DNA from 2 places in the Oceanicaulis sp. UBA2681 genome. Region 1 is predicted to be linked to the other one. Evidence: predicted binding sites of a transcription regulator. Region 1 holds the regulator's gene; the other holds the start of a gene.
What was found. The regulator LexA, encoded in region 1, represses DNA repair genes until DNA is damaged. The targets are predictions, from matches to a motif close to ATGTTCCNCTTGTGTTCC.
Positions count from the first base shown of each region.

Region 2: the regulator LexA is predicted to act here: its motif matches at 1,865-1,882, upstream of B3M53_RS10460 (YifB family Mg chelatase-like AAA ATPase).

Region 1 is NZ_DEMB01000008.1:122,902-130,128, reverse strand. It holds gene trpD (anthranilate phosphoribosyltransferase) at 1-230, shown strand, start outside; gene trpC (indole-3-glycerol phosphate synthase TrpC) at 260-1,051, shown strand; gene lexA (transcriptional repressor LexA) at 1,136-1,813, shown strand; gene B3M53_RS05785 (2-hydroxychromene-2-carboxylate isomerase) at 1,879-2,553, shown strand; gene B3M53_RS05780 (ComEC/Rec2 family competence protein) at 2,555-4,675, opposite strand; gene gltX (glutamate--tRNA ligase) at 4,785-6,176, shown strand; gene gltA (citrate synthase) at 6,233-7,227, shown strand, end outside.
Region 2 is NZ_DEMB01000012.1:184,508-191,734, forward strand. It holds gene B3M53_RS10445 (penicillin-binding protein activator) at 1-553, opposite strand, end outside; gene B3M53_RS10450 (YraN family protein) at 665-1,051, shown strand; gene B3M53_RS10455 (BON domain-containing protein) at 1,149-1,757, shown strand; gene B3M53_RS10460 (YifB family Mg chelatase-like AAA ATPase) at 1,959-3,512, shown strand; gene B3M53_RS10465 (response regulator) at 3,536-5,380, shown strand; gene B3M53_RS10470 (AmpG family muropeptide MFS transporter) at 5,400-6,764, shown strand; gene B3M53_RS10475 (NADP-dependent malic enzyme) at 6,765-7,227, opposite strand, start outside.

The DNA.
Region 1 (7,227 bases):
ATGATCTGAAAGGCGGCGAACCTGAAGAGAACGCGCAGGCGATCCGAGACCTCCTGAAGGGCGCGCAAGGCCCCTATCGCGATATTGTCCTGATCAACGCCGCCGCCGCGCTGAAGCTCGCAGGCTTGGCTGAAGACCTGAAGACCGGCGCGGAACTGGCTGGGGCCGCAATTGATGACGGCCGCGCGCAAGCTGCGCTCGACGCCCTTGTCAGAGCCAGCAACGCCTAAGCGCTTAAACCTTGAAGAGAACACGCCCGATGAGCGACGTCCTGAACCGAATTGAAGCCTACAAGCGCGCCGATATCGCCGAGCGCAAGGCCGCGCTCCCGTATGAAGCGGTCTGCGAGCGCGCCCAGCAGGCGAGCCCGGTCCGCGGTTTCAAGGCGGCGTTGGAGCGCGATGCGACCGAGCATGGGCTAAGCCTGATCGCGGAAGTGAAGAAAGCCAGCCCGTCCAAGGGCCTGATCCGCGAAGACTTCAACCCGCCCATACTCGCCAAAGCCTATGAAGACGGGGGCGCAAGCTGCCTGTCTGTTCTGACCGACGCGCCCAGCTTTCAGGGCCATGATGACTATCTGGTCGCGGCGCGCGCGGCGGTGTCTTTGCCGGTCCTGCGCAAGGATTTTCTCTACGACCCCTGGCAAGTCGCCGAATCACGCGCGCTGGGCGCGGATTGCATCCTGGTGATTCTCGCCAGCGTTGATGATTCCCTCGCCGCCGCGCTGATCGAGGAAGCGTTCAAATGGGATATGGATGCGTTGGTCGAAGTGCATGACGCCGCCGAAATGAAACGCGCTCTGGCCCTCCCCAGCCCGCTTGTGGGGGTGAACAACCGCAATCTGCGCACCTTCGAAACCTCACTGGAAACCTTTGAAACTCTTGCCCCTATGGTGGGTGATGACAGGCTTCTGGTGGCGGAAAGCGGCATCTTCACCCGTGACGACGCTGTCAGATTGCAGCACGCTGGCGCCAAGTCTCTGCTGGTCGGTGAAAGCCTGATGCGGCAGGACGATGTCACCGCCGCGACGCGCACCCTTATGGGGCTCTAAACGCGTCGCAGCTTCACTTGACGTTAAGACGGAACATGCATAGAACACTTTTAGTAAGTTTCTATTTTGTTCCAAGAGGCGACCATGCTGACCAAAAAGCAGCACGAGCTTTTGCTCTACATCAACAAGCGTCTGTCTGAAGACGGCGTGTCGCCTTCCTTTGACGAAATGAAAGAAGCGCTCAACCTCGCCTCCAAGTCCGGCGTGCATCGACTGGTCAGCGCTCTGGAAGAACGCGGATTCATCCGTCGGCTGGCCCACCGGGCGCGCGCTCTGGAAGTGCTGAAGCTGCCGCAAACCGGCGCTCCCGCGTCAGCGCCTGCCTCCAATGTGGTGAAAGCGCCCTTCGGCGCCCCCGCTCACGAAGAAAGCATTCAGGGCGTGGACGTGCCGGTTCTGGGCCGAATCGCGGCCGGCGTGCCGATTGAGGCGATCCAGCATGAAACCGACCGCTTGCCCGTTCCGGCGAACATGATTTCCGGCGGCGAGCATTTCGCGCTGGAAGTGCATGGCGATTCCATGATCGACGCCGGTATTCTCGACGGCGATCTGGTGGTGATCAAACGCGGCGACACCGCCAATAGCGGCGACATCGTTGTCGCCCTCGTCCATGACGAAGAAGCCACGCTGAAAAAGCTGCGCAAAAAGGGCGGCTCCATCGCTCTGGAAGCGGCGAACCCGGCCTATGAAACCCGCATTTTCGGCCCGAACGAGGTCAAGGTGCAGGGGCGTCTGGTCGGCTTGATCCGGCGCTATCACTAGGCGCGCTGATTTGCGCGGTTTAGTATTGCCGTTCGGGGCTTTGCCCGATCAGGACAGCACAGACCATGACAGATCAGACCGCGCTCAGCTTTGACCTTTATTGGTCGTTTCGAAGCCCCTACAGCTATATCGCAGCACAGCGCCTGCTGGCCCTGCGCGATCAATACGGCTTCACGGTCAATGTCCGTATTGTGCGCCCATTGGCGGTGCGCAGCCCTGAGTTCTTCGAAGAACGCGATTCGCGCTGGATCCATTATGTGCTCATTGATGTGGCGCGCGAGGCGGAACGCCTGGGCCTCCCCATCAGCGCGCCTTCGCCCGATCCGATCGCTCAGGATCTAGGCACACTGAAGATCGCCCCTGAGCAGCCGCGCATCACCTATCTCAACCGACTGGGCGTTCTGGCCACGCAAACCGGCGACGGGCTAGCGTATATCGCCGCCGCCAGCCGGCGCATCTGGGGCGGCGCAAGCGCAGGCTATGAAACACCCTGGACCGATGACGGCGCGCTGGATGAAGCCGCTCACAAGGCTGGACTGGACCCGGACTGGCTGAATGCGGAAGCGGACGCCCAATCCGACCAGATTGACGCCCAGATCCTCGAAAACGAAGCCAATCAGGATGCGGCGGGTCATTGGGGCGTGCCGCTGATGGTGTTTAACGGCGAACCTTTCTTTGGTCAGGACCGCATCGACGCCCTGCTCTGGCGCATGTCTCAATCCGGGCTCAAGCTTCAATAAGCTAGCTGCCCTGCGCGCCGCCCCATAAACGGCCCTGCCGGGCCTGCTCGGCGCCGCGCATGCGGACCACCCGGCCGTCATGCACCCAGAACTCCAGCCCGCCGAGTTCGGCGCGCGCCGGGTCATCTAACAGCAAGGCTGCACAACGGCGCTTACGCCAGGCGGAGACGACCCCGTCAAAGACGATCAGATCCGCCTGGTCGCAATCATCCTCCAGCGCCTCGGGATTATCCGTGACGGCGAGCAGCAAGCCTTCCGCGGTGCGCCCCGTGCATCCCAGAGAGTCGCAGGCCAGCGCCGCACGTTCCGGGCGATAGCTCGCTCCGGTGCGTTGCAGGAAGACGCGCGCATCAAACCGTCCCCGCCTGCGGTCACTGACGGTGAAGGCGTCTCCCGCCCCCTCAAATCGCGCCAGCACCACCCCGCCATCGGTGATCATCATCTGGGGCGGCGCCTGAACGATGAACAGCGCCAGGGCGGCGCAGACCAGCACCCCGCCGCCCAGCCGCATCCACCCCAGCCCGATCACCAGACACGCAAAACCCAAACCATAGAGCGCCAGCAGCGCGGGATCGGCGGCGTTAGCGCCCACCACGGCCCCTTCAAGCGTTGACGCCCAATACGCCACATCCAGAACCCGGCGCAGCCCTTGGTCCATGATCCAGAGAAACGGGCCTTCCAGCCCAATCACCGAAAACAGGAGCGCCGCGCCGCCCGCCGGCATCACCCAGAACGTAAAAAGCGGCATGGCCGCCAGATTGGCCAAAAGCCCATATGCGGCCATGCGCTGGAAATGAAACACAGCAAACGCACCGGTCGCGGACCCCGCGATCAGGGATGTGGCGCTCAACCCGGCTATCGCGTCCTTGATCTTGGCGAGGAGCGAGGTTGAGCCGCCGCCCTCGGGACGCCAGCGACGATAAACGTCAAAGCTGGCGATCAACGCCGCAACAGCGGCGAAGCTCATCTGAAACCCCGGTTCGATGACGCTTTCAGGCGTGATGAGGATGATGAAAATGGCGGCCAGCGCCAAAGACCGCATGGAAAAGGCCTGCCGGTCGCACAAGACGCCGACCAGCACCACGAACGCCATGATATAGGCGCGCTGGGTGGACACCGCAGCGCCTGACACCACCAGATAGAGGCTCGCCGCGACCAACGCGCCCAGGGCTGCGGGCTTTCGCGGATCATTCCCGCGCGCCCAAGGCTCCCATGCGGCGAAGATCAGGCGGATCAGCCAATAAGCGCCGCCGGCGAACAAGGCCATGTGCAGCCCGGAAATCGCCAGAATATGGCCCAGACCCGACAGGCGCAGGGCCTCTGCGTCCTCAAAGGACACTCGCGCCCGCTCCCCGGTCAGCAAGGCCGCCGCCACGGCGCCGGTGCGCGACCCGGCCCCCGCCTGCAATCGCTCAGACAAGCGCCAGCGAAACCGCGCCAGATCCAGAATTCGCGGTCTGGGCGCGGCGATCTCGGCGGGCTCCAGATCGGAGATCGCGTATCCCGTCAAACCGATCTGATCAAACCAGGCCGCTCGGCCCGGGTCATACCCACCTGCGGCCACGGGCGCTGACGGCCGCGACAGGCGGGCGCGCACTTGGATGGCGTCGCCGGGTTCAAAAGCGCCCAGCCCCGCCCGGACCCGCACGCGTACAGGCGGGGTCTCGGCGTGTTCCAGCTCATGGACCCGGATCAACAGGCGCGCACGCCCATCCAGTCGCTCCACGCGTTCGATCCAGCCCGTCACTTGCGCGCTGCGTTCGCTGACAAAGCGCTCCAGCGGCGGCGGCGCCAACGCATGGCTGCGATGCCCCGCGAGAACAAAGCCCAGACAGATGCAGCCAAGAAGAACCCAGACATACAGCGTGCTGACATCACGGCGCACGCTCCAGCCCAGCCCACAAAGCGCGGTGATAATTACGCCTGTCAGGACCGGAACTCCTCCCGGTTCAACCGGCCAGGAGAAGTAAGCCGCCGATCCCACCGCAAGCGCAACCGGCGCCCATAAGATCAGCCGGTACGGATCAGGTGCATTCACCGTCAACGGGGCGCCCAGCCCGGCGAGCATCGCCTGGCGCAGGGTGGGACTTTCCCCTGTGGGTGGAAACTTGTAAGACTTCACACCTTCATTTTGGCGTGAACATCAGGCTGAGGCTATGACGGATGCGGTTTGGCGTGCTAAAGAGCACGACCCTTCGCACTGCAGCATGAATTCGCAATTGCAAGATCATATGAAAATCATCACCCGGTTCGCGCCGTCCCCGACTGGCTACCTGCATATTGGCGGCGCTCGCACCGCGTTGTTCAACGCGCTGTTTGCGCGGGCGAATGGCGGCGAATTCAAGCTGCGCATTGAAGACACCGATCGCGCCCGCTCAACTGACGAGACGGTTCAGGCGATCGTGGACGGCCTGAGCTGGCTGGGCCTGGAGTGGGATGGCGAGACCGTCTCCCAATTCGCCCGCGCGGACCGCCACCGTGAAATTGTGGACGCGCTGATCGAAAAAGGCGCTGCATTCCGGTGCTATTGCACGGCGGAAGAAACAGAGGCCCTGCGCGAACAGGCCTTCGCTGAAGGCCGGGCGCTGCGTTCGCCCTGGCGCGACCGCGCCCTGTCCGAAGCGCCTGCAGACGCGCCTTTCGTGGTGCGCTTTCGCGCCTCGGACACCGACACGGTGATCGAGGATGCGGTTCAGGGACAGGTACGCTGGGGCGCCAAGGAATTTGACGATCTCGTGCTTCTGCGCGGTGACGGCAATCCCACCTATAATCTCGCCGTCGTGGTCGATGATCATGATATGGGCGTCACCCACATCATTCGCGGCGATGACCACCTGGTGAACGCTGGCCGACAGGCCCAGATCTATAATGCGTTGGGCTGGGACATTCCGGTCTTCGCCCACATCCCGCTGATCCACGGCCCGGACGGCAAGAAACTGTCCAAGCGCCATGGCGCGCTGGGCGTGGAAGCGTATCGCGACATGGGCTATTTGCCCGAGGGCCTGCGCAATTATCTGCTGCGGCTCGGCTGGTCCAAAGGGGACCAGGAATACTTCACCGACGCTGAAATGGTTGGAGCCTTTGACCTCAAAGGCCTCGGCAAAGCCCCGGCGCGGCTGGATTTCGACAAGATGTCCAGCGTCAACGCCTGGCATATGAAGCGCGCCGAAGATGCGCGTTTGACCGATCTGTTGTGGGATCGCCTTGAAGGCCGCAAAGATGTGCGGCTGGATGATCAGGCGAAAGTCTGGGTGTCTTCAGCGATGAAAGTGCTGAAAGAACGGGCGGCCACCCTCGCAGAACTGGAAGATCAGACCTATTTCCTCATCCGTCCGCGCCCGATCGAGTTGACGGGCAAAGCCGCAAAGGCGCTCAAGGATGACGCCAAGGCGCTTTTATCGCGCCTTGCAGAGGTTTTACGGGTTACGCCAGATTGGACCGAGGCGGCTTTGGGCGAGGTGCTTAACGCTTTCGCAGAGGCTGAAGACGTTGGATTTGGCAAGGTGGGCCAGCCGCTCCGAGCGGCTCTCACCGGTGGCGCGCCAGCGCCGGATATGAGTTTCGTACTGGCGGTTCTGGGACGCGATGAAGTTCTGGATCGGCTCAATGACGTGATGGACTAGGTCGCGCCCCTTCACAGGCCGCGTTCATCATGACCCATAGAAAAGGGGTTGGAGATATGGAAAACAAGATTCAACCGAAAGGTTCCGCACAGCTGTCGATTAATGGCGAGACTTATGACCTGCCTGTGTATGGCGGCTCCATCGGTCCGGACGTCATCGACATTCGTGCGCTTTATAAAAATGCGGGTGTTTTCACCTTTGACCCCGGTTTCACGTCCACCGCGTCATGCGAAAGCCAGATCACCTATATCGACGGCGATGAAGGCACGCTTTTGTATCGCGGCTATCCGATCGATCAGCTGGCCGACAACGCCAGCTTCATCGAAGTCGCCTACCTGCTGCAAAACGGTGAACTGCCGAACGCCAAGGAACTCGAAGAGTTCGATTGGACGATCCGTCGCCACACCATGCTGCACGACCAGTTTGACCAGTTCTTCCGCGGCTTCCGTCGTGACGCGCACCCGATGGCGATCATGGTCGGCACTGTGGGCGCGCTGTCCGCGTTCTATCACGACTCTACGGACGTCAATGATCCGAAGGCCCGCCTGATCGCGAGCCATCGCATGATCGCGAAAATGCCGACCATCGCGGCGCGGGCGTACAAGTATCACATCGGCCAGCCCTTTGTGACTCCGCAGAACGATCTCGATTACGCGTCCAACTTCCTGCAGATGTGCTTTGCGGTTCCGGCGGAGAAATACGAAGTCTCCCCGACCCTGGCGCGCGCCATGGACAAGATCTTCACCCTGCACGCCGATCACGAGCAGAACGCGTCGACTTCGACCGTGCGTCTCGCCGGCTCTTCGGGCGCCAACCCGTTCGCCTGCATCGCGGCCGGCATCGCCTCGCTGTGGGGCCCGGCGCATGGCGGCGCCAATGAAGCGGCGCTCAACATGCTGGCGGAAATCGGTTCGGTGGAGAACATCCCCGAATACGTCGCCAAGGCAAAAGACAAGAACGATCCGTTCCGCCTGATGGGCTTTGGCCACCGCGTGTACAAGAACTACGATCCGCGCGCCAAAGTGATGCGCGAAACCTGCCACGCCGTGCT
Region 2 (7,227 bases), on a different contig from region 1:
GCTGATACACCCCGTCACCGGCCACGGCGCTGGAGGAGGACAGGCTGAGCATCGGCACGTCCGCGTCGCGTGCGGCACGGCCTGCGGCGGCGACTGCGTCCTGAAACAGGGGACCAATGATCAGATCAGCGCCGTCTGAAATGGCGGATTCGGCCGCCGTACGGGCCGTTGCTGGATCTCCGGCCGTATCTTTTGGCAAAAGCACCAGATTGGTCCCGCCGCGTTCAAAGATCGCCAGCTCTGCGGCGCGCAGCAATTGCGCCGCTTCGTTTCGCGCTGCGGAAGACGACGCGCTGAATGGCAGCAAGAGCGCGACCCTCACCAGATCCGGCTCACCCTCCAGAAAGGCAGGCGTGTATCCACGATCAGCCAGTTCGACCGGCAGTGTCGCTGGCGGCGGCGGCGCGCCCACGACCGGGCGATCCGGCACGGTCTGGATCGGTGCGCTGGGCGTAGAGGCCGTACAAGCGCTCAGCAGAAGCGCGGCGCCCAGCGCCGCCAGAGCTGAGCCGACTCGCGCCTTGCCCGCTATAGGTGTAAAGCTTTCAACCATGACGGCCACCTCTTCCCCCCGACCGGCGCAGTGCGGCGCCGCCTTTGTCCGCGCCGAAGCTAACCCCCGGCTGCGTCAGGGGCAAGCATGCGCGCAGCGGGTGACGCGGTCATGACACAAGCCCGACGCAACGCGGAACGTCGAGGTCGGCGCAGCGAAGCGCTCAGTGCGCTCTGGCTGCAGCTCAGAGGGTGGCGCATCCTAGATCAGCGGGCGCGAACCGGGGTCGGCGAGCTTGATCTGGTCGCGCGTCGCGGACCGGTTCTGGCCTTTATCGAGGTCAAAAATCGGGTCAGTCTTGACGATGCGCTGACCGCCGTCACGCCCTATCAGAAACGCCGGCTGATCCGCGCCGCCGCCCTGTGGCGCAGCCGTCATGACGCTCTGGCGGCCCTGCAGCCGCGTTTTGACGTCATCGCCTGGCCCGAACACGGTTGGCCGCGCCATATAAAAGGCGCCTTCATGATCGAGACTGAGAATCTGGTCGGGCTGATCTGATCGGGATAAAAGCTGAAGCGGTAACGCTCGGTTAACCCAATTCTCACGTCCCGGGGATAAATTGACCGTCTCCGTCTCCCACAGAAAGACAAATCTCATGACCGTGATCCGAATTGTCCTTCTTGTTCTTGCGACTGTGCTCCTGACCAATTGTGCGGCGTTTCAACCCGGGCGTTCGGTGGGACGGCAGGTTGATGATTTCAACGCCTCAGTATCGCTCAAATCGGCCATGCTGCGCGCCGAGGGCTACGCGCTCAACGGCGTGGACGTGGAGATCACTGAAGGCGTCGCGTTATTGACCGGACGCGCACCGCGCGCTGAAGACCGGGTGTATGCTGAATGCCTCGCCTGGTCCGTTCAGAGCGTCCGCTCGGTCTCCAATCAGATCGAACTGGGCGGGCGACGCGGCCTTGCAAACGCCACGCGAGACGGCTGGATCACCCAGCAAGTGCGCTCGCGACTCGCGTCCGACAGCGCCATTCGCAGCCTCAATTTCAATATCGAAACTCACTCAGGCGTCGTCTATCTGCTGGGCTTCGCGCGCAGCTCTGCGGAAAGTGATCGCGCCGCCGCCCACGCTGCGCTGGTGGAGGGTGTTGAGCGTGTGGTGGTTCTCACACGGGCCCCCGACGTCACGCCCAACTTGCCTGCGCGCGGCGCGCAACAGGCGCAGGCCTGTGATCTGTCTGCTGATCCCGAGGCTTGAGCGGGCCTGGAAGTGATTAAGGTTTGGGTTGCAAAGCCATCCTGAAACGCGTCACATAGAAAAAAATTCCCCTATAGGTTGACCCCTAATCGTCACTTATTCTATTAATGTTCCTGTTTTGAACATCTCTGTTCCGCGTATTGTGGATAACTCGCGTTAACCGTGTTGTTTGAGTAATCAGATTCATTGAATGAGGGCGCCATGGGCATTCGCACATACTCCGCCGCTTTCGACGGCGCCCAGGCGCGGCTGGTGGACGTTCAGGTCCAGATAGCCGGCGGCATGCCCAACTTCATGATCGTAGGCTTGGCCGACAAGGCGGTCGCAGAAAGCCGTGAACGGGTTCGCGCCGCATTCGCCGCCGTCGGCTTGTCGCTGCCGTCCAAGCGCCTGATCGTCAATCTCGCCCCCGCCGACCGCCCCAAAGAAGGCGCCCATTACGACCTGCCGATCGCGTTGGGCTTGATGGCCGCCATGGGCGTGTTGCCCGTGGACATGCTGGCCGAGCATCTGGTGATGGGCGAACTGGGGCTAGATGGCGGATTGTCGCCCTCGCCGGGCGCACTCCCAGCCGCCATGCTGGCGCAAGAAAAGGATCTGGGTTTCATCTGTCCTGAAAGCTGCGGGCCGGAAGCCGCCTGGGCTGGCGGCGAGCTGCCTATCCTGGCGCCCGCCTCGCTCATCCAGCTGGTCAATCATTTCAAGGGCGGACAGGTGCTGTCCCGGCCAGCGCCAGGTGATCTGATCGAAGCTGATCCGTGCCGGGATCTCCGTGAAGTTCGCGGACAGGAAACCGCCAAGCGCGCGCTGGAAGTCGCTGCGGCGGGCGGGCACAATCTTCTCATGGTCGGCCCGCCCGGCGCTGGCAAATCCATGCTGGCCTCCCGCGCGCCCGGCCTTCTGCCACCGCTCACCTCGTCAGAACTGCTGGAAGTGTCGATGGTGCAATCGGTGGCGGGCCTGCTTGATCGGGGGCGCCTGTCGCGTAATCGCCCGTTTCGCGCGCCGCATCATTCCGCCTCCATGGCGGCGATGGTGGGCGGCGGCACGCGCATCCGGCCTGGCGAGGCGTCCCTGGCGCATCACGGCGTTCTGTTCCTGGACGAATTGCCCGAATTTCACCCTCAGGTGCTCGACAGCCTGCGCCAACCTCTGGAAACCGGCGAAATCGCCGTGGCGCGCGCCAACGCCCGCGTCACCTATCCCGCCCGTTTCCAACTGATCGCAGCGATGAATCCCTGCCGCTGCGGCTGGGCGGGCGAAAATGGTCAGGCCTGCGCCCGCGGCCCCAAATGCGCCCAAGGCTATCAGGCCCGCGTATCTGGCCCGATGATGGACCGGATCGACCTGCAGATCGACATTCCGCCCGTGACGCCGGCGGATCTGGCTTTGCCCCCCGCCCCTGAAGGCACAGCGGAGGCTGCGGCGCGCGTGGCCGCAGCCCGCGCCATCCAGAACGAACGCGGCGCGCTGAACGCTCATCTCAGCGGCGAAGCCTTTGACCGGCACACCAGCCCTGACGAACCGGGGCGCGCGCTCCTGTTACGCGCGTGCGAGGCGATGGGGCTGACCGCCCGCGGCTATCACCGTGTTTTGCGGGTGGCGCGCACCCTGGCGGACCTGGATCAATCCGAACAGGTGCGGCGCATCCATGTGGCCGAAGCGCTGAGCGCCCGCCGCGCCGCTTCGCAAGGGCAGGCGGTCTCCACTCCCGCCGCCATGAAAGGATCGGCGTCGCTTTCGACGCTTCGTTAACGCGCGGCGCGTACACAAGGTTCATGACGCGTGAATGGGACCCCGCCGCCGAAGATACGACCGCTCAGCGCAGTCTTCTGGACGCGATGGCGGAGCTCGTGCTTGCCCGGGACGCCTCGGGACGCGTGACCGAGGTCAACACCGCCTTTCTCAATGCGTTTGGCGGCACGCGTTCGGACTGGATCGGGCGCTGGTTCGCCGTCGCCCCCGCGCTCAGCTCGTCAGGCCAGGCCCGGCGGTATGACGCCGCGATGCGCACACGGGCCGGAGCGGCCTGGATTGAATGGTCGGAAACCACGCTTGAGACTGGCGGCACCGTCGCCATTGGACGCGATGTCAGCGACGAACGCCGCGAACGCGCCGAGGCCAGCGAAGCCGCGGCAGGCAAGTCCGTGTTCTTCGCCTCGGTCACCCATGAATTGCGCACGCCCCTATCGGGCGCGCTGGGCGCCGCAGCGCTGTTGAAGGACAGCGGCCTTCATCCCGACCAGGCCGCTTACCTGGAAGCGGTGCGCTCGAGCGCCCAGCATGCGCTGAACCTGATCGACGATATTCTGGACCTGTCACGGCTGGAGGCGGGACGCCTCACCTTGCGGGCCGAACCGGTCGATTTGCGCAGCCTGATCGAAGATGCGTGCGAAATCCTCTCGACCCGCGCGGCGGAAAAAGGGCTGGCGCTCGCCCACGCCATCAGCGCTGACGTGCCCGCTGAAATTCGCGCCGACCCCGCCCGCTTGCGGCAGATCCTGTTCAATCTGGGCGGCAACGCCGTGAAGTTCACCGAAACCGGAGGCGTTCTGGTGCAGGCGAGCTATCATGGAGGCGAGCTGAGCCTCGCGTTCAAGGATACCGGCCCCGGCATAGCCAAGAACGATCAATCCAGTCTGTTCAAGCATTTCGAGCGCGGCGCGGCGGAGCATAACGCCACCCCTGGCGCCGGGCTGGGCCTGGCCATGGTCAAGCGCCTGACCGAGGCCATGGAAGGCGATGTGGGGGTCAGTTCCGAACCCGGCCAGGGCGCGGTGTTCTGGACGCGCTTTCCGGCCCCCGCCGTGTCGCCGCCGCCGACCGAACGCCCGCTGGCGGACCGCACCATCATCATCGCCTCGCCCTCCGACATTCGCCGCGAAGCGCTGTCCTTGAAAGCGCAGGCCCTGGGCGGACAGGCGCTTGAGACAGCATCGGTCTACGCCATTTCCGATCTGGTGACCCAGACCGAGGACGCCGCCACCTTGATCCTGGATGCGGACTGGGCCGACCAGGCCCCCGCGCTCAAGTCGCTGGCGCCCGATCTGCGCATTCTGGTGCTGGCCGAACCGCGCACCAAGGACCGCTTCACCCACAAGGACGGTCCGCCCGGCATTGATGGCTGGCTGGTCTCGCCGGTCCGGCTCAGCTCGCTGGCCGCTTACGCCCAAGGGCTTGAGATCGAACCCGAAGAACCTCCCGCTCCCAGCGTGCCCGATCGCGCCCTGGATGGGCTCAATATTCTGGTGGCCGAAGACGACCCGGTGAACGCCATGATCGCGCGTACGGTTCTGACCCGTCTGGGCGCGGTGGTCGCGGTGGTCGATACGGGCCGCGCCGCATTGGAAGCCGTCGCGGGCGGCCAGTTTGACGCCGCGCTCCTCGATATGCGCATGCCTGAAATGGGCGGGCTGGACGCCGCCGCCGCCATTCGCAGCCTCAAGAGCCCGGTCGCGGCGCTGCCCTTGATCGCGCTGACCGCGAACGCCACTGAAGACGACCGCGAAGCCTGTCTGACCGCCGGCATGGACGCGTTCCTGACCAAGCCCTTGCAGCCCCAGGCCCTGATCGAGATCCTCACCGGCTTGTGCGCCCCGCAAAACCGGGCCAGTTTCGGTTAGCACCAGACGAGGGATCATCATGACCGTGCAAACAGACCCGCCCGCGCGCAGCTGGGCGCAAACCGTGCGGGTGTATTTCACCCCGGTCATGCTCTCGATGATCGTGCTGGGCTTCGCCTCCGGCCTGCCGCTCTACATGGTGTTCCAGAAGCTGTCTTACTGGCTGCGCGACGCCGGGATCGAACGCTCCACCATCGGGTTTTTCTACTGGGTGACGCTGTCCTACACCCTCAAATTCCTCTGGGCTCCGATCATTGACCGGGTGCAGATTCCATTCCTCGCCAAACTTCTGGGGCCCCGCCGATCCTGGATCGTCACCGCCATTTCCGGCACGGTCATCGCTCTGGTGATCATCTCCCAGACCGATCCCACCCAAGGCCTCGCGCCCGTGGCGATCGCGGCCTTCCTGCTCGCCTATTCCAGCGCCACGCTGGATGTAGCCATCGACGCCTGGCGCATTGAAAGCGCGCCCAATGACATGCAGGCCAATATGGCCGCCGCCTATTCGCTTGGCTACCGCGTCGCCTACATGACCTCGGGGCTCGGGCTCGCGATCTCCGAATGGGCGGACTGGGATTGGTCCTTCCTGGCCATGGCCGCGGCCATGGCGCTGTCTGCGGGCCTGGTCTTCTTTATGAAAGAACCCGCGACGGGGACGTACAAGCATGCCCTGACCGGGTCCCTGCCAACGAAAATCGTCAAGGCGGTGGTCGACCCGTTCAAACAATTCATGGGGCGGCTCGGCTGGTGGCTTTTGCCGGTGTTGTTGCTGGTGACGCTTTATCGGATCAGTGATTTCACCATGGGTGTGATGGCGGCGCCGCTCTATTCCGATCTGGGTTTCGCACGTGACGCCGTAGGCGGCATTCAAGGCGGGCCGGGCCTGATCGCGACCATGACAGGCTTGTTCCTCGGCGGTCTGGCCAGCCTGCGCTTCGGCATGATGCGGGCGCTGGTGATCGGTCTGGTGATCACCCTGATCACCAATGGCGCCTATGCGTGGCTGGCGGCCACGGCGGGGCCTGACGATCTGGGCAAGCTGACGATTGCGGTGGTCGGCGACAACCTGGCGGGCGGGTTCGTCACGACGGTGTTCATCGCCTACCTGTCGAGCCTTGTGGACCCGGAGAACGCCGCCACCCAGTACGCGCTCCTGAGTTCCTTTTACGCCCTCTTGCCCAAATTCATGGCGGGCTTTTCCGGCGTGCTCGCTGATCAGGTGGGCTGGGTGTGGTTCTTTATCCTGACCGCGGGCTGGACCGTGCCCGCCGCCGTGTTGCTGGGGCTGGTGCTGGGATGGGGGCCGATGGCGGCGAAGGGACAGTTTAAATTCGCCGAACGCCGCACCGCCGACAACGCCGCCGAGGGCGAAAAGGCGGAGTAATCACTCCGGCGCCTTCTCCGCCCGCTCGTCTGAGAGGTCATGCGCGGCCAACGCCGCTAGGGTGAGAATGTCGTTCACACTGGCGCCCAGACGCGCGATCTGAACCGGTTTTTCCAGCCCAACCAGCATCGGCCCCAAAACGGTGGCGCCGCCTGCGGCGCGCATCATCTTGGTGGCGATGGAGGCGGAGTGAATGGCGGGCATGACCAGCACGTTCGCCGGGCCGGTGAGGCGCGAGAACGGGTAGAGCCTGCGATGGTCAGGATCCAGCGCCACATCGGCGTTCATCTCACCCTCGTATTCAAAATCCACGCCCCGCTCATCAAGATAGCCGACCGCTTTCTGGATGGCGTCGGCCCGGTCGCCAGACGGATTGCCGAAGGTCGAGTACGACAGGAAGGCCACGCGCGGGGTGACGCCGAAGCGTTTCGCCGCCGCCGCCGTCTCCACCGCAATGTCCGCC